3 regions of the Pseudarthrobacter sp. NIBRBAC000502772 genome follow, and region 3 is predicted to be linked to each of the others. Evidence: riboswitches for the same ligand, from Rfam matches in the RefSeq annotation. Region 3 holds a riboswitch; each other region holds the start of a gene.
The links. A riboswitch is a leader RNA that binds a small molecule or an ion and turns the genes downstream of it on or off. The one in region 3 is predicted to bind S-adenosylmethionine.
Positions count from the first base shown of each region.

Region 1 (4,255 bases), 1.8 Mb from region 3:
CCATCATCCCCAGCGCGCTCGACTCGTATTGGTGGACGGTTCCCGTCCTGATCCTGTCAGCGCTGCGGCACGCCGTCGTGGAAGAAGTCATTGTGGTGGGCTACCTCCTGGACCGCTTCGGCAAGTTCGGCTGGAGCATGCCCCTGGCCATCTTCACCAGCTCGATGCTCCGCGGCAGCTACCACCTTTATCAAGGCTTCGGGCCGTTCATCGGCAACGCAGTGATGGGCGTGGTCTTCGCCTGGCTCTACACAAAGACCAAGCGGGTGATGCCGCTGGTTGTCGCACACGCGCTGCTGGACATCGTTGCCTTCGTTGGCTTCAGCCTCTTTGGCAGGGCTGTGGGCCTGGGGTAAGGCGGCCGTGGTTCCCGTGCCGCACAGGTGAACTGAACCGGGTCCGGCCTTAAAGGATTCGGCCACCATCGGTGGGTGGCATCATTGGCACCCGCTGATGGCGGCCGAAGCTATTGAACGTGCAATCAGATGGTGACTGCTCCGGTAGCGGTTTCGAAGGTTACGGACAGGATGCCCGGGGTTCCATGCGGAGCCACCCAGTCAACGGCCACATCCTCCAGCGGCTTCTCGACAGGTTCGCCCAGCCATTCCGTCACGCGTTCGGCGGAACCGGCTATGGTCAGGCAGCTCATCTTGACGTTGCTCTCATAGGCGTTGGACGGGTGCAGGGCGGGGTCACCCTCCCACTTGAGCATGTACGGGACCTGGGGGTCCGCGATCAGGCCCAGGATGCCGATCTGCTTCCAGACCAGCTCGCGGCCGTCCGGGAACTTGCGGTTGCCGTTGACGGCGGCGCGGCCCAGGCGGTTTTCGAACGGAGCGAGGTCGTCCACTTCGACGCACCAGCCCATCCAGCCGCCGCCGGCCTCGGACCGGGCCCGGACAGCCTGCCCGAAGGGAGCCTTGTCCGATGCCGGGTGGTTCAGGACCTCCACGACTTCCAGGTATTTATGGCCCGCGAGGGGAATAATCATGTTCCGGGTTCCAAACCGGGGGTGCACTCCACCCTTCACGGCTTCAACGCCGAGGGCGGACGAAATACGTTCGGTGGTGGCAACGAGGCCATCTTGTTCACAGGCGTAAGAGACGTGATCCATGCGCATGCCATCATCTTGGCACTTTGTGATCCGGCTCTCAGCTAAGGGTAGCCTTACCGGAATCCTGATGCGTCACGAGTGGACATTCCGCCGGGAAGCAGGAGAATAAACGGCCCGCTGACCACGTCCATCACAATCCTGTTCGCGTCAGGCAAGGCTTCCCGCACTGAACGCAACCGAGCAGCGCCACACCACATCAAGGAGCCTTGAACGTCGAACGGATGGTCTTTAGAAACCCGCCAGATCCACGCTGGCCAGGAGCCGGACAGCGCCACCGGCGCACGGCGCTCCAACCCCATGCAGGATGCCGTGGAGCAGAGGATTGCCAGCCGGGAGGGCGGACTCGCGGGGCCGCTGCTGAGCTCGGGACAGGCCGCTGGAACCTTTGTCATCCTGAACATCTCCCCCCGCAAGGACGCGGCCGGCCAGCCGCAGTAGGCCTCCCGCGAAGTCATAACCAGTCACACGCTTAGCAATAGACCGGGGCTGTTCGTACACTCAAAGCAGGTCATGAGTGCCAGCGACAGCCCCGGCTTGCTGGCCGGCAACCCTCTTTTGCGGTGGGGTGCCCCGGGTGAGGACCTGGCCTGCCGGTCAATTGACGGTGGGCAAGCGCATAGAAAAGGTCCTTCCATGACGATTACGATTTCCCGTACTGCAGCACCCGGAAACGGGGTGGTCCGTTACGCCAGCATCGGCGGACTCGAGCTCGAAGCCGGCGGTTACCTCCCGGAAGTCACCCTCGGTTATGAAACGTGGGGAACCCTCAACGCGGACGGCTCCAACGCCGTCCTGATTGAGCACGCCCTGACCGGAAGCACGCACGTGACCCGCGGCGACAGTGACGAGCCCGGCTGGTGGGAACAGCTGGCCGGACCCGGTGCGCCGGTGGACACTGACAGGTTTTTTGTGGTCTCCATCAACATCGTGGGCGGCTGCTACGGCTCCACCGGGCCGTCCTCGGTTGCCCCGGACGGCAAGCCGTGGGGGTCCCGGTTCCCTTTGGTAACGCTGCGGGACACCACCGCGGCCGAGGCCAGGCTGGCTGACCAGCTGGGAATCCCGAGCTGGTACGCCGTGCTGGGCGGTTCCATGGGCGGCGCGCGGGCCCTGGAATGGGCGGTCACCTACCCGGAACGGGTTCAGCGGTGCGCCGTCATCTCGATCGGTGCCGCCAGCACGGCCGAACAGATCGCATTCGCCCAGGCGCAGACGCTCGCCATCCGCCAGGACAGCAATTTTAACGACGGCGACTACTACGGCGGTCCGCTGCCGGAGGACGGACTGGCCCTGGCACGGCGCATCGCGCACATCACCTACCGCTCCGCCGAGGAATTCCATGGCCGCTTCGGCCGGTCGGCCCAGCACCCCGAATCGCCGTTCCAGGCGGCAGCGCTGGGGGAGCGGGGCCGCTACCAGGTGGAAAGCTACCTGGACCACCAGGGCAAGAAGCTGGTGCGGCGCTTTGATGCCAACAGCTACATCGCCATCACCGACGCCCTGATGAGCCACGACGTCTGCCGCGGGCGGGGCTCGCTGAACGAGGCCTTGGGCCGGGCCACCGCCAGGTTCTTCGTGGCTGCGGTGAACAGTGACCGGCTGTACTTCCCGTCCCAGTCCCGTGAACTGGCTGACGCGCTCCCGGGCGACGTGGACGTGCACGTTATTGAGGCCCCGATCGGCCACGACGGCTTCCTGACCGAGATCGGCCAGCTCGGCGTTCAGCTCCGAGACACCTTCCTCATCTAAGCGACAGAGGACACTTGAGCCCCTGCCCTTAAACGCGAGAGGACACTTGAGGCCCTGGAATCAGTGCCTCAAGTGTCCTCTCGCGCTGACTAAGGGATTAGCCGTTCATGATGTCGGAGCGGCGCTTCATGTAGTCCTCCATGGCCAGCTCGCCGTTGCTGTACTGCTGGTCGAGTTCGGCCAGTTTCCGGGCACGGTATCCCTGCGGGCCCGACGGCGGCAGGGGAATGCCGGGGGCGGCAGGCTGCTGCGGTGCTTCCGCGCGCTGCTCCGGCATCCGCTGCTCCGGCACCGGCTGGCCGTTGGGTTGCGGCTGGCCGTACGGCGGGAACTGCTGATCCGCAGAAGGAATCGGCTGCATGGGCGGCAACGGCTGGCTCGGCGGCAGGGGCTCCGGGCTCATGATCTGCCGGAAGCCGCCACTCATGTAATCCTGCTGCGTGTAGCCGTCACGGGGCTGCTTGTTCTGCGGCCCCGGGTACTGATCGCTGCCCTGGTACTGCCCGCCGCCTGGAAACTGCTCGGGGTAGCGCCCGGAAAAGCTCTGCTCCTGGTTCCGTTTGTTCACGGATTTCCGGTACATCCGCATCGCCATCGGTATTACGAACGACAGAATGATGATCCAGAAAAACAAGCTGTTCACGGTGTAGCGCCTCTCATATGTGTCCTTCCAGCTTAACCCCGGAGCCCACACGGACGGCCGGGATGCCCAGGAAGGCCCCGTACCGGTCCACGGCGTCCTGCACGGCATCCTCCACAGCCGGCCCCGCGGCAGCGGACAGCCGGATATCCAGCTCACAGCGGCCGGGGAACATGGTGTGCCGCCAGCAGCCGGCCATCCGCCCGTCCAGCAGCACCACATGCATCGGATCCCCGGCGACCGGGAACGCCGGAGCGCTGCCGCCCAGGTAGTGCCGCGTTGCTGAATAGCCCATCACGTATTCGTCGTAGCACTGGATCAGGTCGATCCGGGGCCCGGCCGCGGCCGCGGCATTGCCGGGTTCCGAACCGCCCTCCGCGCGGGCGTCGAAATAATGCTCGACGCCGTCAATCACCGACGTTGCCAGCGTTTCGGGAGCAGCCGCCAGGGTCTGTTGGAGGCCGAGCCGCACGTCGGCCATGGTGAGCCCGGACCAATCGGCGCAGTCCTTGACCGTGGCCGGCCCGCGGCTGGTGAAGTAGCGCCGGACGAGCTCGCTGAGCGCTTCGGCCCGGGTGGGCGGCATGGCCGGACCGGCAGGTACACGCTCGTCAAAAAGGGCGTAGGTCTGCTTCAGGGCCCCGCCCCGACTGCGCACTGGCGACCCGCTGGTCAGGATCCCGCTGATCTCGGCGTGCATGATCAGGTAGGCCAGCCCGAAGCCGGTGGCTGCGAACCCTTCGTCCTGCAGC
Region 1 is NZ_CP041188.1:1,962,302-1,966,556, forward strand. Features, by position in the region: gene NIBR502772_RS09100 (CPBP family intramembrane glutamic endopeptidase) at 1-356, shown strand, start outside; gene NIBR502772_RS09105 (VOC family protein) at 482-1,120, opposite strand; partial or broken gene NIBR502772_RS09110 (O-acetylhomoserine aminocarboxypropyltransferase) at 1,358-1,531, shown strand; SAM riboswitch class IV at 1,621-1,735, shown strand; gene NIBR502772_RS09115 (homoserine O-acetyltransferase) at 1,748-2,863, shown strand; gene NIBR502772_RS09120 (hypothetical protein) at 2,961-3,506, opposite strand; gene NIBR502772_RS09125 (winged helix DNA-binding domain-containing protein) at 3,520-4,255, opposite strand, start outside.
Region 1: it holds a riboswitch for S-adenosylmethionine, as region 3 does, so the genes downstream of both, NIBR502772_RS09115 (homoserine O-acetyltransferase) here and NIBR502772_RS00825 (DUF1737 domain-containing protein) in region 3, are expected to answer to the same signal.

Region 2 (4,255 bases), 1.4 Mb from region 3:
CGTCAGTTCCATGATGTCCGCCGTGCTGAGGCTGTCCTCCCACCGCGTCACATGGCTCTCGAGGCCTTCAAACTCCGGCCCCACCACCGGGCGGAACCCGGGCTTGTAGACGTCGCCCGCGTGCATGATGCGGGACAACCGGTGCACCCACGGAACAGATGTGTCCAGCTGGTTCCAGATCAGCCCGAGCGTTCCGCCGGGCCGCAGGATCCGCGCCAGTTCGGTGCTCGCCGGCAGCGGATCGCACCAGTGCCAGGCCTGCGCCACGCTTACGACGTCGAACGAGGAGACAGCGAGTCCCGTCGCCTCTGCCGTCCCCTGCCTCGCGTCCGCCGCCGCGTAGTGGGCCCGCAGCTGTTCGAGCATGTCGGGCGACGGGTCCACGGCGGAAACCGCCAGGCTGCGTTCCAGCAGAAGAGCGGTGAACTTGCCGGTTCCGGCCCCCACGTCCACGGCGTCCGCGGCCCCGGCAGGGATCAGCCAGTCCGCTGAGTCGGCAGGGTAGCCAGGGCGTACGCGCTGGTAGTGTTCGCCGCCGTCCTGGAAACTCCGTCCGAGCTCCAGGCGGCGTCCGTGCTCAAGTCTGGGGCCACCCCGTGCCACGTGCGGCCTCCTTCAACTGTGCCCATCGGTATCCTTCGAATTTACCGCATGGGCCGCAGCCCCTGGGTCAGGCGGCGGTCAGGTGGCAGCCCGGTCAGGAACCAGGGGAGGAAAGCGTCAGTCAGTCGTCAAGGCACGGAGCCGCGCCGGCGGTGCCCGGGGTGTTGGGAGCCCAGTGAGGGTACGTGCGGGTGTCGTTGGCCGGAACCCAGCGGCCCGCGTCCACCACGTAGTCCCAGCCCAGGCCGGTCCGGCGGAGTTGCTCCAGGCCGGCAAGGAGCCGCTGGGCATCCTCCAGCCGTGAGCCCACGCCGAAGCTGGCCCGCAGGGAACCGGAGGGAAGGCCGAGGCGCTTGAGCAGCGGGTGCGCGCAGAAGCGGCCGTCCCGGAGGCCAACGCCATGCTCGGCCGACAGGTACGCGGCCACAAGCCCGGCGTCGTACCCTGCCACGGAGAAGTTCACCACGCCGATGGTGCCCGTTTCGGCGTCCGTGTCCGAGAAGATCTGGTGCACGGTGACGCCGTCGATCCTCCCGAGCCCTTCCACCAGGAATGACCTGATGGCCGCCTCGTGGGCGTGCCAGCGGTCGTGGTCCAGGGATGCGATGACCTGGGTGGCGCGGGCCAGGGTGGCCGCGCCGAGGACGTTGGGGGAGCCGCCCTCGTGCCGGGCCGGACCGGTGGCCCAGCTGACGCCGTCGAGCCTTGCCTCGCGGACGGCGCCGCCGCCGGCCAGGTGGGGCGTGCCGGCGTCGAGCCAGTCGGTGCGGCCCACCAGGACGCCGGAGCCGAAGGGCGCGTAGAGCTTGTGCCCGGAGAAGGCGAGGTAGTCGACGTCGTCGGTGCTGATATTGATGCGCCGGTGCGGTGCCAGCTGCGCGGCGTCCACCACGATCCGCGCCCCGTACTTATGGGCGAGGGCGGCCAGGGCCTTGATCGGGAGGATCTCGCCGGTGACGTTGGAGGCTCCCGTGACCGCGAGGAGGCTGACGTTGCCCTGCTCAAGTTCGGCGCGGAGGACCTCGAGGGTCCCCACGATGGTGTCCGCGGCGACGACGCTGCGGTGCGGGACTCCCTGCCACGGCAGGAGGTTGGCGTGGTGTTCGATGTCCAGGTAGAGGACATCGCCATTGGGCCGCCCGTCCGTCGCCGGCAGGCAACCCGCCAGCAGGTTCAGCGAGTCGGTGGTGTTCCGGGTGAAGATGACGGAGTCGTCCGGGCGTCCGCCCACAAAGTCGCGCACGATGTCCCGGGCGTTCTCATAGACGGAAGTGCTGATCTGCGATGCGTAGCCGGCGCCGCGATGGACGCTGGCGTAGAACGGCAGGATCTCGTTGAGGTAGGCCGACACCACGGAGAGGGCGGGAGCGGATGCGCCGTAGTCCAGGTTTGCGTACCGGATGTGGCCGCCCTGGATCAGCGGTGCCTGGATTTCCGCGCCGGTGACGGCAGAGAGGGGGCGGCCGGCAATGGCGGCGGCATCCCTGAACAACGCAGCGGCCTTGGCGGGGCCAGCGTTGCTGGGAGAAACAGTGCTGGGGGAGACGGTGGCAGTTGTCACGGAGACCTCACTCTAAAAGGACTCCCGGTAACGGGAATCCGCGCTTGCCGTGTCCATTCCGGACCGGCCTGGTCGTCACCCGGGGCACCCCACCGCGAATGGAGGGTTGCCGGCCAGCAAACCGGGGTTTAGCGCTGGCACTCGTGACCTGTTAAGAAGCCTAGAACATCCGCCGCTGCAGAAAGGAAGCCCGGCCCAATGTTAAGGACTTTGTTACGCGCGTTTGAGGAGCAGCCTCATTTGTCGAAGATACGACGGCGGACGCCCCCTTCAGGAGGCGTCCGCCGTCGATAATTCGAAGAAAGCGCCTAGAGGAGATCGTCCAGATTCGGGTTCAGACGCTTGAGCACCTCTGAGTGCAGGATGGAGTTCGTGGCCAGGGCATTGCCGCCGAACGGCCCGTCCTGTCCCTCCAAGGAGGTGAAGCGGCCGCCGGCTTCCACCACGATGGGCACCAGGGCAGCCATGTCGTACAGGTTCAGTTCGGGCTCGCAGGCGATGTCCACGGAACCTTCGGCCACCATGCAGTAGGACCAGAAATCGCCGTAGGCGCGCGTGCGCCACACGTCCTCGGTCAGGCCCAGGAACTCATCCAGGTTGCCGCGTTCCTTCCAGCCGCCCAGGCTGGAGTAGGACAGGGAGGCATCCGAAAGTTTGGAGACGTCCGAGACGCGGAGCCGCGTTGCGGCGGCAAGGGACTTGCCCATGTACGCGCCGGAACCCTTGGCGGCCCACCAGCGTTTGCCCAGCGCGGGCGCGCTGACCACTCCCACCACGGGTTCGCCTTCGTCCACGAGGGCGATCAGGGTGGCCCAGACCGGGACGCCGCGGACAAAGTTCTTGGTGCCGTCGATGGGATCAATGATCCAGCGGCGGGAGCCATGGCCCGAACTGCCGAATTCCTCGCCCAGCACGGCGTCGCGCGGACGCGAGCGGGACAGCTGGCCGCGGATGGCTTCCTCCGCGGACTTGTCCGCGTCCGTTACCGGCGTCAGGTCCGGCTTGGTCTCGATGCGGAGGTCCAGTGCCTTGAAGCGGCTCATGGTCTGGTCATCCACGGAATCTGCCAGCACATGGGCAAGGCGCAAGTCATCGTTGTAGCTCGAAGCGGGTTGGATCATGGTTCCAAACTACCGTCTCAGGGCCGCAGTGTTGGGGACATCGGCGTTCCGTCTAGCCGATGCTGCCCAGTTCCTTGGTTTCCTGGCCCACCAGGCGGGGATCCGTGCCCAGCAGCCGTCGCAGGGACGCGAGCCGGGCCGGGCCTGTGGGGCCCGCGTGGCCGGCGGACACCCAGGCATCCACCCCGCAGTTGACGGCAGCGGTGTTGTGCTTGCAGCCACGCTCGCAGGCATCCGTACCCGGCTCCAGGTCCGGGAAGGACCGCAGGATCCGGTCAGGGTCCACATGGGCAAGGCCGAACGAACGGATGCCAGGGGTGTCGATGATCCAGCTTCCGGTGGGAGCTCCGGTCAGCTTCAGGGCAAGGGCCGACGACGACGTGTGGCGGCCGCGGCCGGTCACCGCGTTCACACCACCGGTGGCCCGTTCGGCTCCGGTGAGTGCATTGACCATGGTGGACTTGCCGACGCCGGAATGACCCAGCATCACCGAGACCTTGCCTTCGAGGTACGCGCGGAGCTGCGAAACTGCGTCACTGTCCAGGCGGGCCGAGAGGCCGTCGTCGGAGCGGGCATCGATACCTGATGCTTCGGAGTCCGACGTGCGGCTGATGATCACCGGGAAGTCCAGGTGCTCGTAGTTGGACAGCAGTTCCGCCGGATCCTTGACGTCCGCCTTGGTGACGAGCAGCAGCGGCTCAATGCCGGCGTCGTAAGCGGCAACCAGGGCGCGGTCGATGAAGCCTGTGCGCGGCTCCGGGTTTGCGGCGGCCACCACCACCACCAGCTGATCTGCGTTGGCCACCACCGCACGCTCGATCGGATCAGTGTCATCGGCGCTGCGGCGCAGCAGGGTCCTGCGGTCCTGGATCCGGACGAGGCGGGCCAGCGTGTCAGGCTCCCCGGAGACATCTCCAACGAGGGAGACGAAGTCGCCGGCAACCACGGGGGAGCGGCGGAGTTCGCGGGC
Region 2 is NZ_CP041188.1:3,558,146-3,562,400, reverse strand. Features, by position in the region: gene NIBR502772_RS16475 (class I SAM-dependent methyltransferase) at 1-603, opposite strand, end outside; gene NIBR502772_RS16470 (aminotransferase class V-fold PLP-dependent enzyme) at 725-2,164, opposite strand; SAM riboswitch class IV at 2,200-2,313, opposite strand; gene hisN (histidinol-phosphatase) at 2,473-3,285, opposite strand; gene rsgA (ribosome small subunit-dependent GTPase A) at 3,338-4,255, opposite strand, start outside.
Region 2: it holds a riboswitch for S-adenosylmethionine, as region 3 does, so the genes downstream of both, NIBR502772_RS16470 (aminotransferase class V-fold PLP-dependent enzyme) here and NIBR502772_RS00825 (DUF1737 domain-containing protein) in region 3, are expected to answer to the same signal.

Region 3 (4,255 bases):
CTGGCACTTCCTGACGCTCCCGGTGGAGGTCGCCGACGACCTCCGGGAGGAGGCCACGGTGTTCCGGAAGGGCTTCGGCTCGGTCAGAGTCACGGCGGAAATCTTCGGCTGCACCTGGCAGACCTCGGTCTTTCCGGACAGCAAAAGCGGCTCCTACCTGTTGCCCGTCAAGAAGGCCGTCCGGGACGCGGCGGGCATCAGCGACGGGGATGAAGTGGCCGTCCGGCTCGCGATCCAGGGCGAAGACGAGGCAGGTACCGGGGAACGGACAAGCGGTACTGGCTGAACTCTGCCGGGAATGACGCTCCCAGGATCGCCTCTCCTCGAAGCACCCCGCGATGGACTGCGCCGGAAGCCACCGGGAGGGCCGCCACTATCCAGGCATCATCGCGCAGCAGCCCAATCAGAACCAGGCCAACCAGACCTAGATGTGCTTCAGGGCCTGCTCCAGGTCGCCGATGAGGTCGTCCACGTCCTCCAGGCCCACGGACAGCCGCACCACGCCGTCGCTGAGCCCGATGGCTGCGCGGCCCTCGGGACCCATGGCGCGGTGCGTGGTGGTGGCCGGATGGGTGATGAGGGACTTGGCGTCGCCCAGGTTGTTGGAGATGTCGATGATCCGCAAGGTGTCCAGCAGCGCAAAGGCGGCGTCCTTGCCCGAGCGGCCACCCGTCGTCGCAAGTTCCAACGTGAGGACGGTGCCGCCGGCCTTCATCTGCTTGGCGGCGAGCTCGTATTGCGGGTGTGACTTCAGCAGCGGATACCTGACCCAGCTGACGGCAGGCTGCTGCTCGAGCCATTCGGCGATCCGCAGTGCGGACGTGGAGGAGTGGTTGACGCGCAGCGCCATGGTCTCCAGGCCCTTGGTGAGCACCCAGGCGTTGAACGCGGAGAGAGCCGGGCCCGTGTGCCGCATGAGCTGCTTGACCGGGCCGTCGATGAATTCCTTGGTGCCCAGGATGGCGCCGCCCAGGACGCGTCCCTGGCCGTCGATGTGCTTCGTGCCGGAGTACACAATCACGTCCGCGCCCAGTTGGCCGCAGCGCTGCAGCAGGGGAGTGGCAAAGACATTGTCGACGACGACGGTGGCTCCGGCGGCGTGAGCCAGCTCGCTGACCGCGGCGATGTCCACGATTTCCTGCATCGGGTTGGACGGCGATTCGAAGAACACTGCGGTGGTGGGCTCCGACAGGGCGTCCCGCCACTGGTCCAAGTCCGGGCCGTCAACAAATACGGTTTCCACGCCCCAGCGCGGCAGGATCTCGTTCAGGATCACAAAGCAGGAGCCGAACAGCGAGCGCGCGGCAACCACCCGGTCCCCGGCCGCCAGCAGGGCGCCCAGTGCGGTGAACACAGCTGACATGCCCGACGCCGTGGCAAAGCACGCCTCGGTGCCCTCAAGCAGGCGGAGGCGTTCCTGGAATGTGGCCACGGACGGGTTGCCGTACCGGGAGTAGACGAAGCGTTCGTCCTCGCCGGTGAAGGCGCGCTCGGCGGCGGCAGCGGACTCGTAGACGAAGCCCGAGTTCAGGAACACCGGTTCGGTGGTCTCCTGGAAGTTGGTGCGGTCCAGCCCTCCGCGGACCGCCTGCGTCTCGGCGCTCCAGCCGGCGGCGTCAGGGTTGAAAGTCATTTGGCTATTCCCAGGTTGGTGGGCAGGCCGCGGTTCTTCCAACCGTTGACGGTGCGCTCGCCGTAGCGGTCCGGCTCGCCTTCGAAACCCTCCAGGACGTTGTAGGAGGTGAAGCCGGCCTGCGTCGCGGCGATGGCGGCGGCGATGGAGCGCTGGCCCGAGCGGCAGAGGAACACCAGTTCAGTGCCGTCGTCCTCCGGGGCCTGCTGCGTCAGGTCGGTGATGAAATCCCGGTTCGGGATGCCACCCGGGAACGTCCACGGGATGAACAGGGGATCGTTATCCGTGGCCTTCGTGTCCGGGATGCCGATGTGGGCCCATTCGCCTTCGGTCCGGACATCCACCAGGATGGCGCCCTGTTCGAGTTTGGCCCAGGCCTGCTGCGGGGTGAGGTCTCCGGCGTAGCTCATGCGTGGCCCTCGCCGTCGAAATCGAGGTCGTCCACGGCGGAGGCGACGGCGGCATCAGCTGTGGCGATGGCTGACGGGAGGATGAGTGCCTGCGCAACAATCACAACGCCGCCGTTGGACGTTGCGGCCGGGCTGCCGTGCAGGACATACCCTTCGGCCAGGGCAGTCGAAATCCGTTCACAGAACGACCTGTCATCCGGCCCGGTGACAAGCCGGTACGACAGTTTCTCTTCAGGGGCGGGTGCGTCAGACACGACGGAACTCCTTCTTTCACGCTTGCAGCTCGAATGGGTCGATATGCCGAGTATTCACCTGAGGCACCCCGCCGCGAAAGGGAGGGTTGCCGACCGGCCAGTCAGGGCTTGGCGCCGGTTCTCATTACTCCCCAAAAACGTAACATCCGGCCCGCCCGGCCGCACTGCCGCCGACGTCATGTTCCGTAACCAATGCGTCTTTCCGTAATCCCGCCGTGCTTCCGTAACGCCGGCGCTGACGGGACAATCGGGTCATGGGGAACATTCGGGGGCGTTCACTGACGGGTGCCTGGGCACGCGTTTTGGCTGTGACGTTCTGCGCTGTGCCGGTGCTGGTGGGGGTGACAAGCTGCCGGAGCATTTTCGCGCCGCCGCCCTGCATGCCGCCGGACTTTAACGTCTCGCCTGCCGCAGCCAAACCCGGTGACAAGATCACCGTCAGCGCCCCGGATACCACCTGCGATGCCCGCTACGGCACCGACGCACAGGTCCAGGTGACGGTCAAGGATGCGACCGGTACCGCGGTGCTGGAAGAGCTCGCTCCCATGTCCGACGACGGCGGCTTCACTTTCGTGTTCACCGTCCCGGCTGGCGTGGCTGCCGGGAAGGCCGGGGTCACCGCTTACCCGTACAACCTGGACTGGTGCGACGACACCGGAGTGAACAACCGGGCGGCTCAGGGGCCGGCGGGACTGGTCCGGGTTTCGTGTGCGGAACGCCTGGTGCCGCTGATCATCCGTGGACCCGGAGCCTGAACCTGGCGTCAGGCTTTGAGGATCAGGGCGTCGCCCTGGCCGCCGCCGCCGCACAAGGCAACCACGCCTGTCCCGCCGCCGCGCCGGTTCAGCGCGAGTGCCTGATGCAGGACCAGACGGGCCCCCGAGGCGCCCACCGGGTGGCCCAGGGCGATGGCGCCGCCGTCGGCGTTGATCCTGTCCGCGTCGATCCCCAGGTCCGTGGCGGACTGCAGCACCACCGAGGCGAAGGCTTCGTTGATCTCAATGAGGTCCACGTCGTCAATGGTCAGCCCTTCGAGTTTCAGGGCTCGCTCGATGGCGCGGGACGGCTGGGAATGCAGGGATCCGTCCGGTCCGGCGGTCTGGCCGTGGCTGCCGATTTCCGCGATCCAGCTGAGGCCGGCCGCTTCCGCAGCTGCCTTGCTGGCCACTACCACTGCGGCGGCGCCGTCTGACAGCGGGGAGGCGGAACCGGCGGTGATGGTGGCCGCCGGATCCTTGGAGAAGGCGGGCTTCAGTGCCGCCAGCGTCTCGATGGTTGTGCCGGCGCGGATGCCTTCGTCGGCATCAATCACGACGGCGGGTCCCCGGCGCTGCGGGACCTCCACCGGAGCGATCTCCTCAGCCAGGATGCCGGCCGCCCGGGCGGCCTCCGCCCGCTGGTGCGAAAGGGCGGCGACGGCGTCCTGGTCCTCGCGGCTGATGCCCAGGCGGGCGTTCCCGGCGTCCGTGGCGGAGCCCATCAGTTCACCTGAGACGGGGTCCTGCAGGCCGTCAAAGTTCAGCGAATCCAGCAGCGGCGCATCACCGATGGCCACGCCGCCGCGAAGCCGGGGGAGCAGGTGCGGGGCGTTGGTCATGGACTCCTGGCCCGCCGCCACAATGAAATCAGCCTCGCCGGCGCGGATCATGCGGGCGGCATCAATCACAGCAGTCAGGCCGGACAAGCACAGTTTGTTGATGGTCACGGTGGGCACATCCCAACCGATGCCGGCGGCGAGGCTGGCCTGCCGGGCGGGTCCCTGGCCAGCGCCCGCCTGGATAACCTGGCCCACGATGACTGCCTGGATCTGTTCCGGCGCCACGCCGGACCGTTCCAGTGCGTTCCTGATGGCGTGGGCACCCAGTTCGCTGGAGGTGAGCCCGGAGAGGCTGCCGCGGAACTTGCCGAAGGGGGTCCGTGCGCCGCCCAGGATGACGGGGATGTGGGCGTCGTTGCTC
Region 3 is NZ_CP041188.1:157,970-162,224, reverse strand. Features, by position in the region: gene NIBR502772_RS00840 (DUF1905 domain-containing protein) at 1-286, shown strand, start outside; gene NIBR502772_RS00835 (O-succinylhomoserine sulfhydrylase) at 425-1,633, opposite strand; gene NIBR502772_RS00830 (rhodanese-like domain-containing protein) at 1,630-2,043, opposite strand; gene NIBR502772_RS00825 (DUF1737 domain-containing protein) at 2,040-2,297, opposite strand; SAM riboswitch class IV at 2,311-2,426, opposite strand; gene NIBR502772_RS22665 (hypothetical protein) at 2,552-3,052, shown strand; gene NIBR502772_RS00815 (acetyl-CoA C-acetyltransferase) at 3,061-4,255, opposite strand, start outside.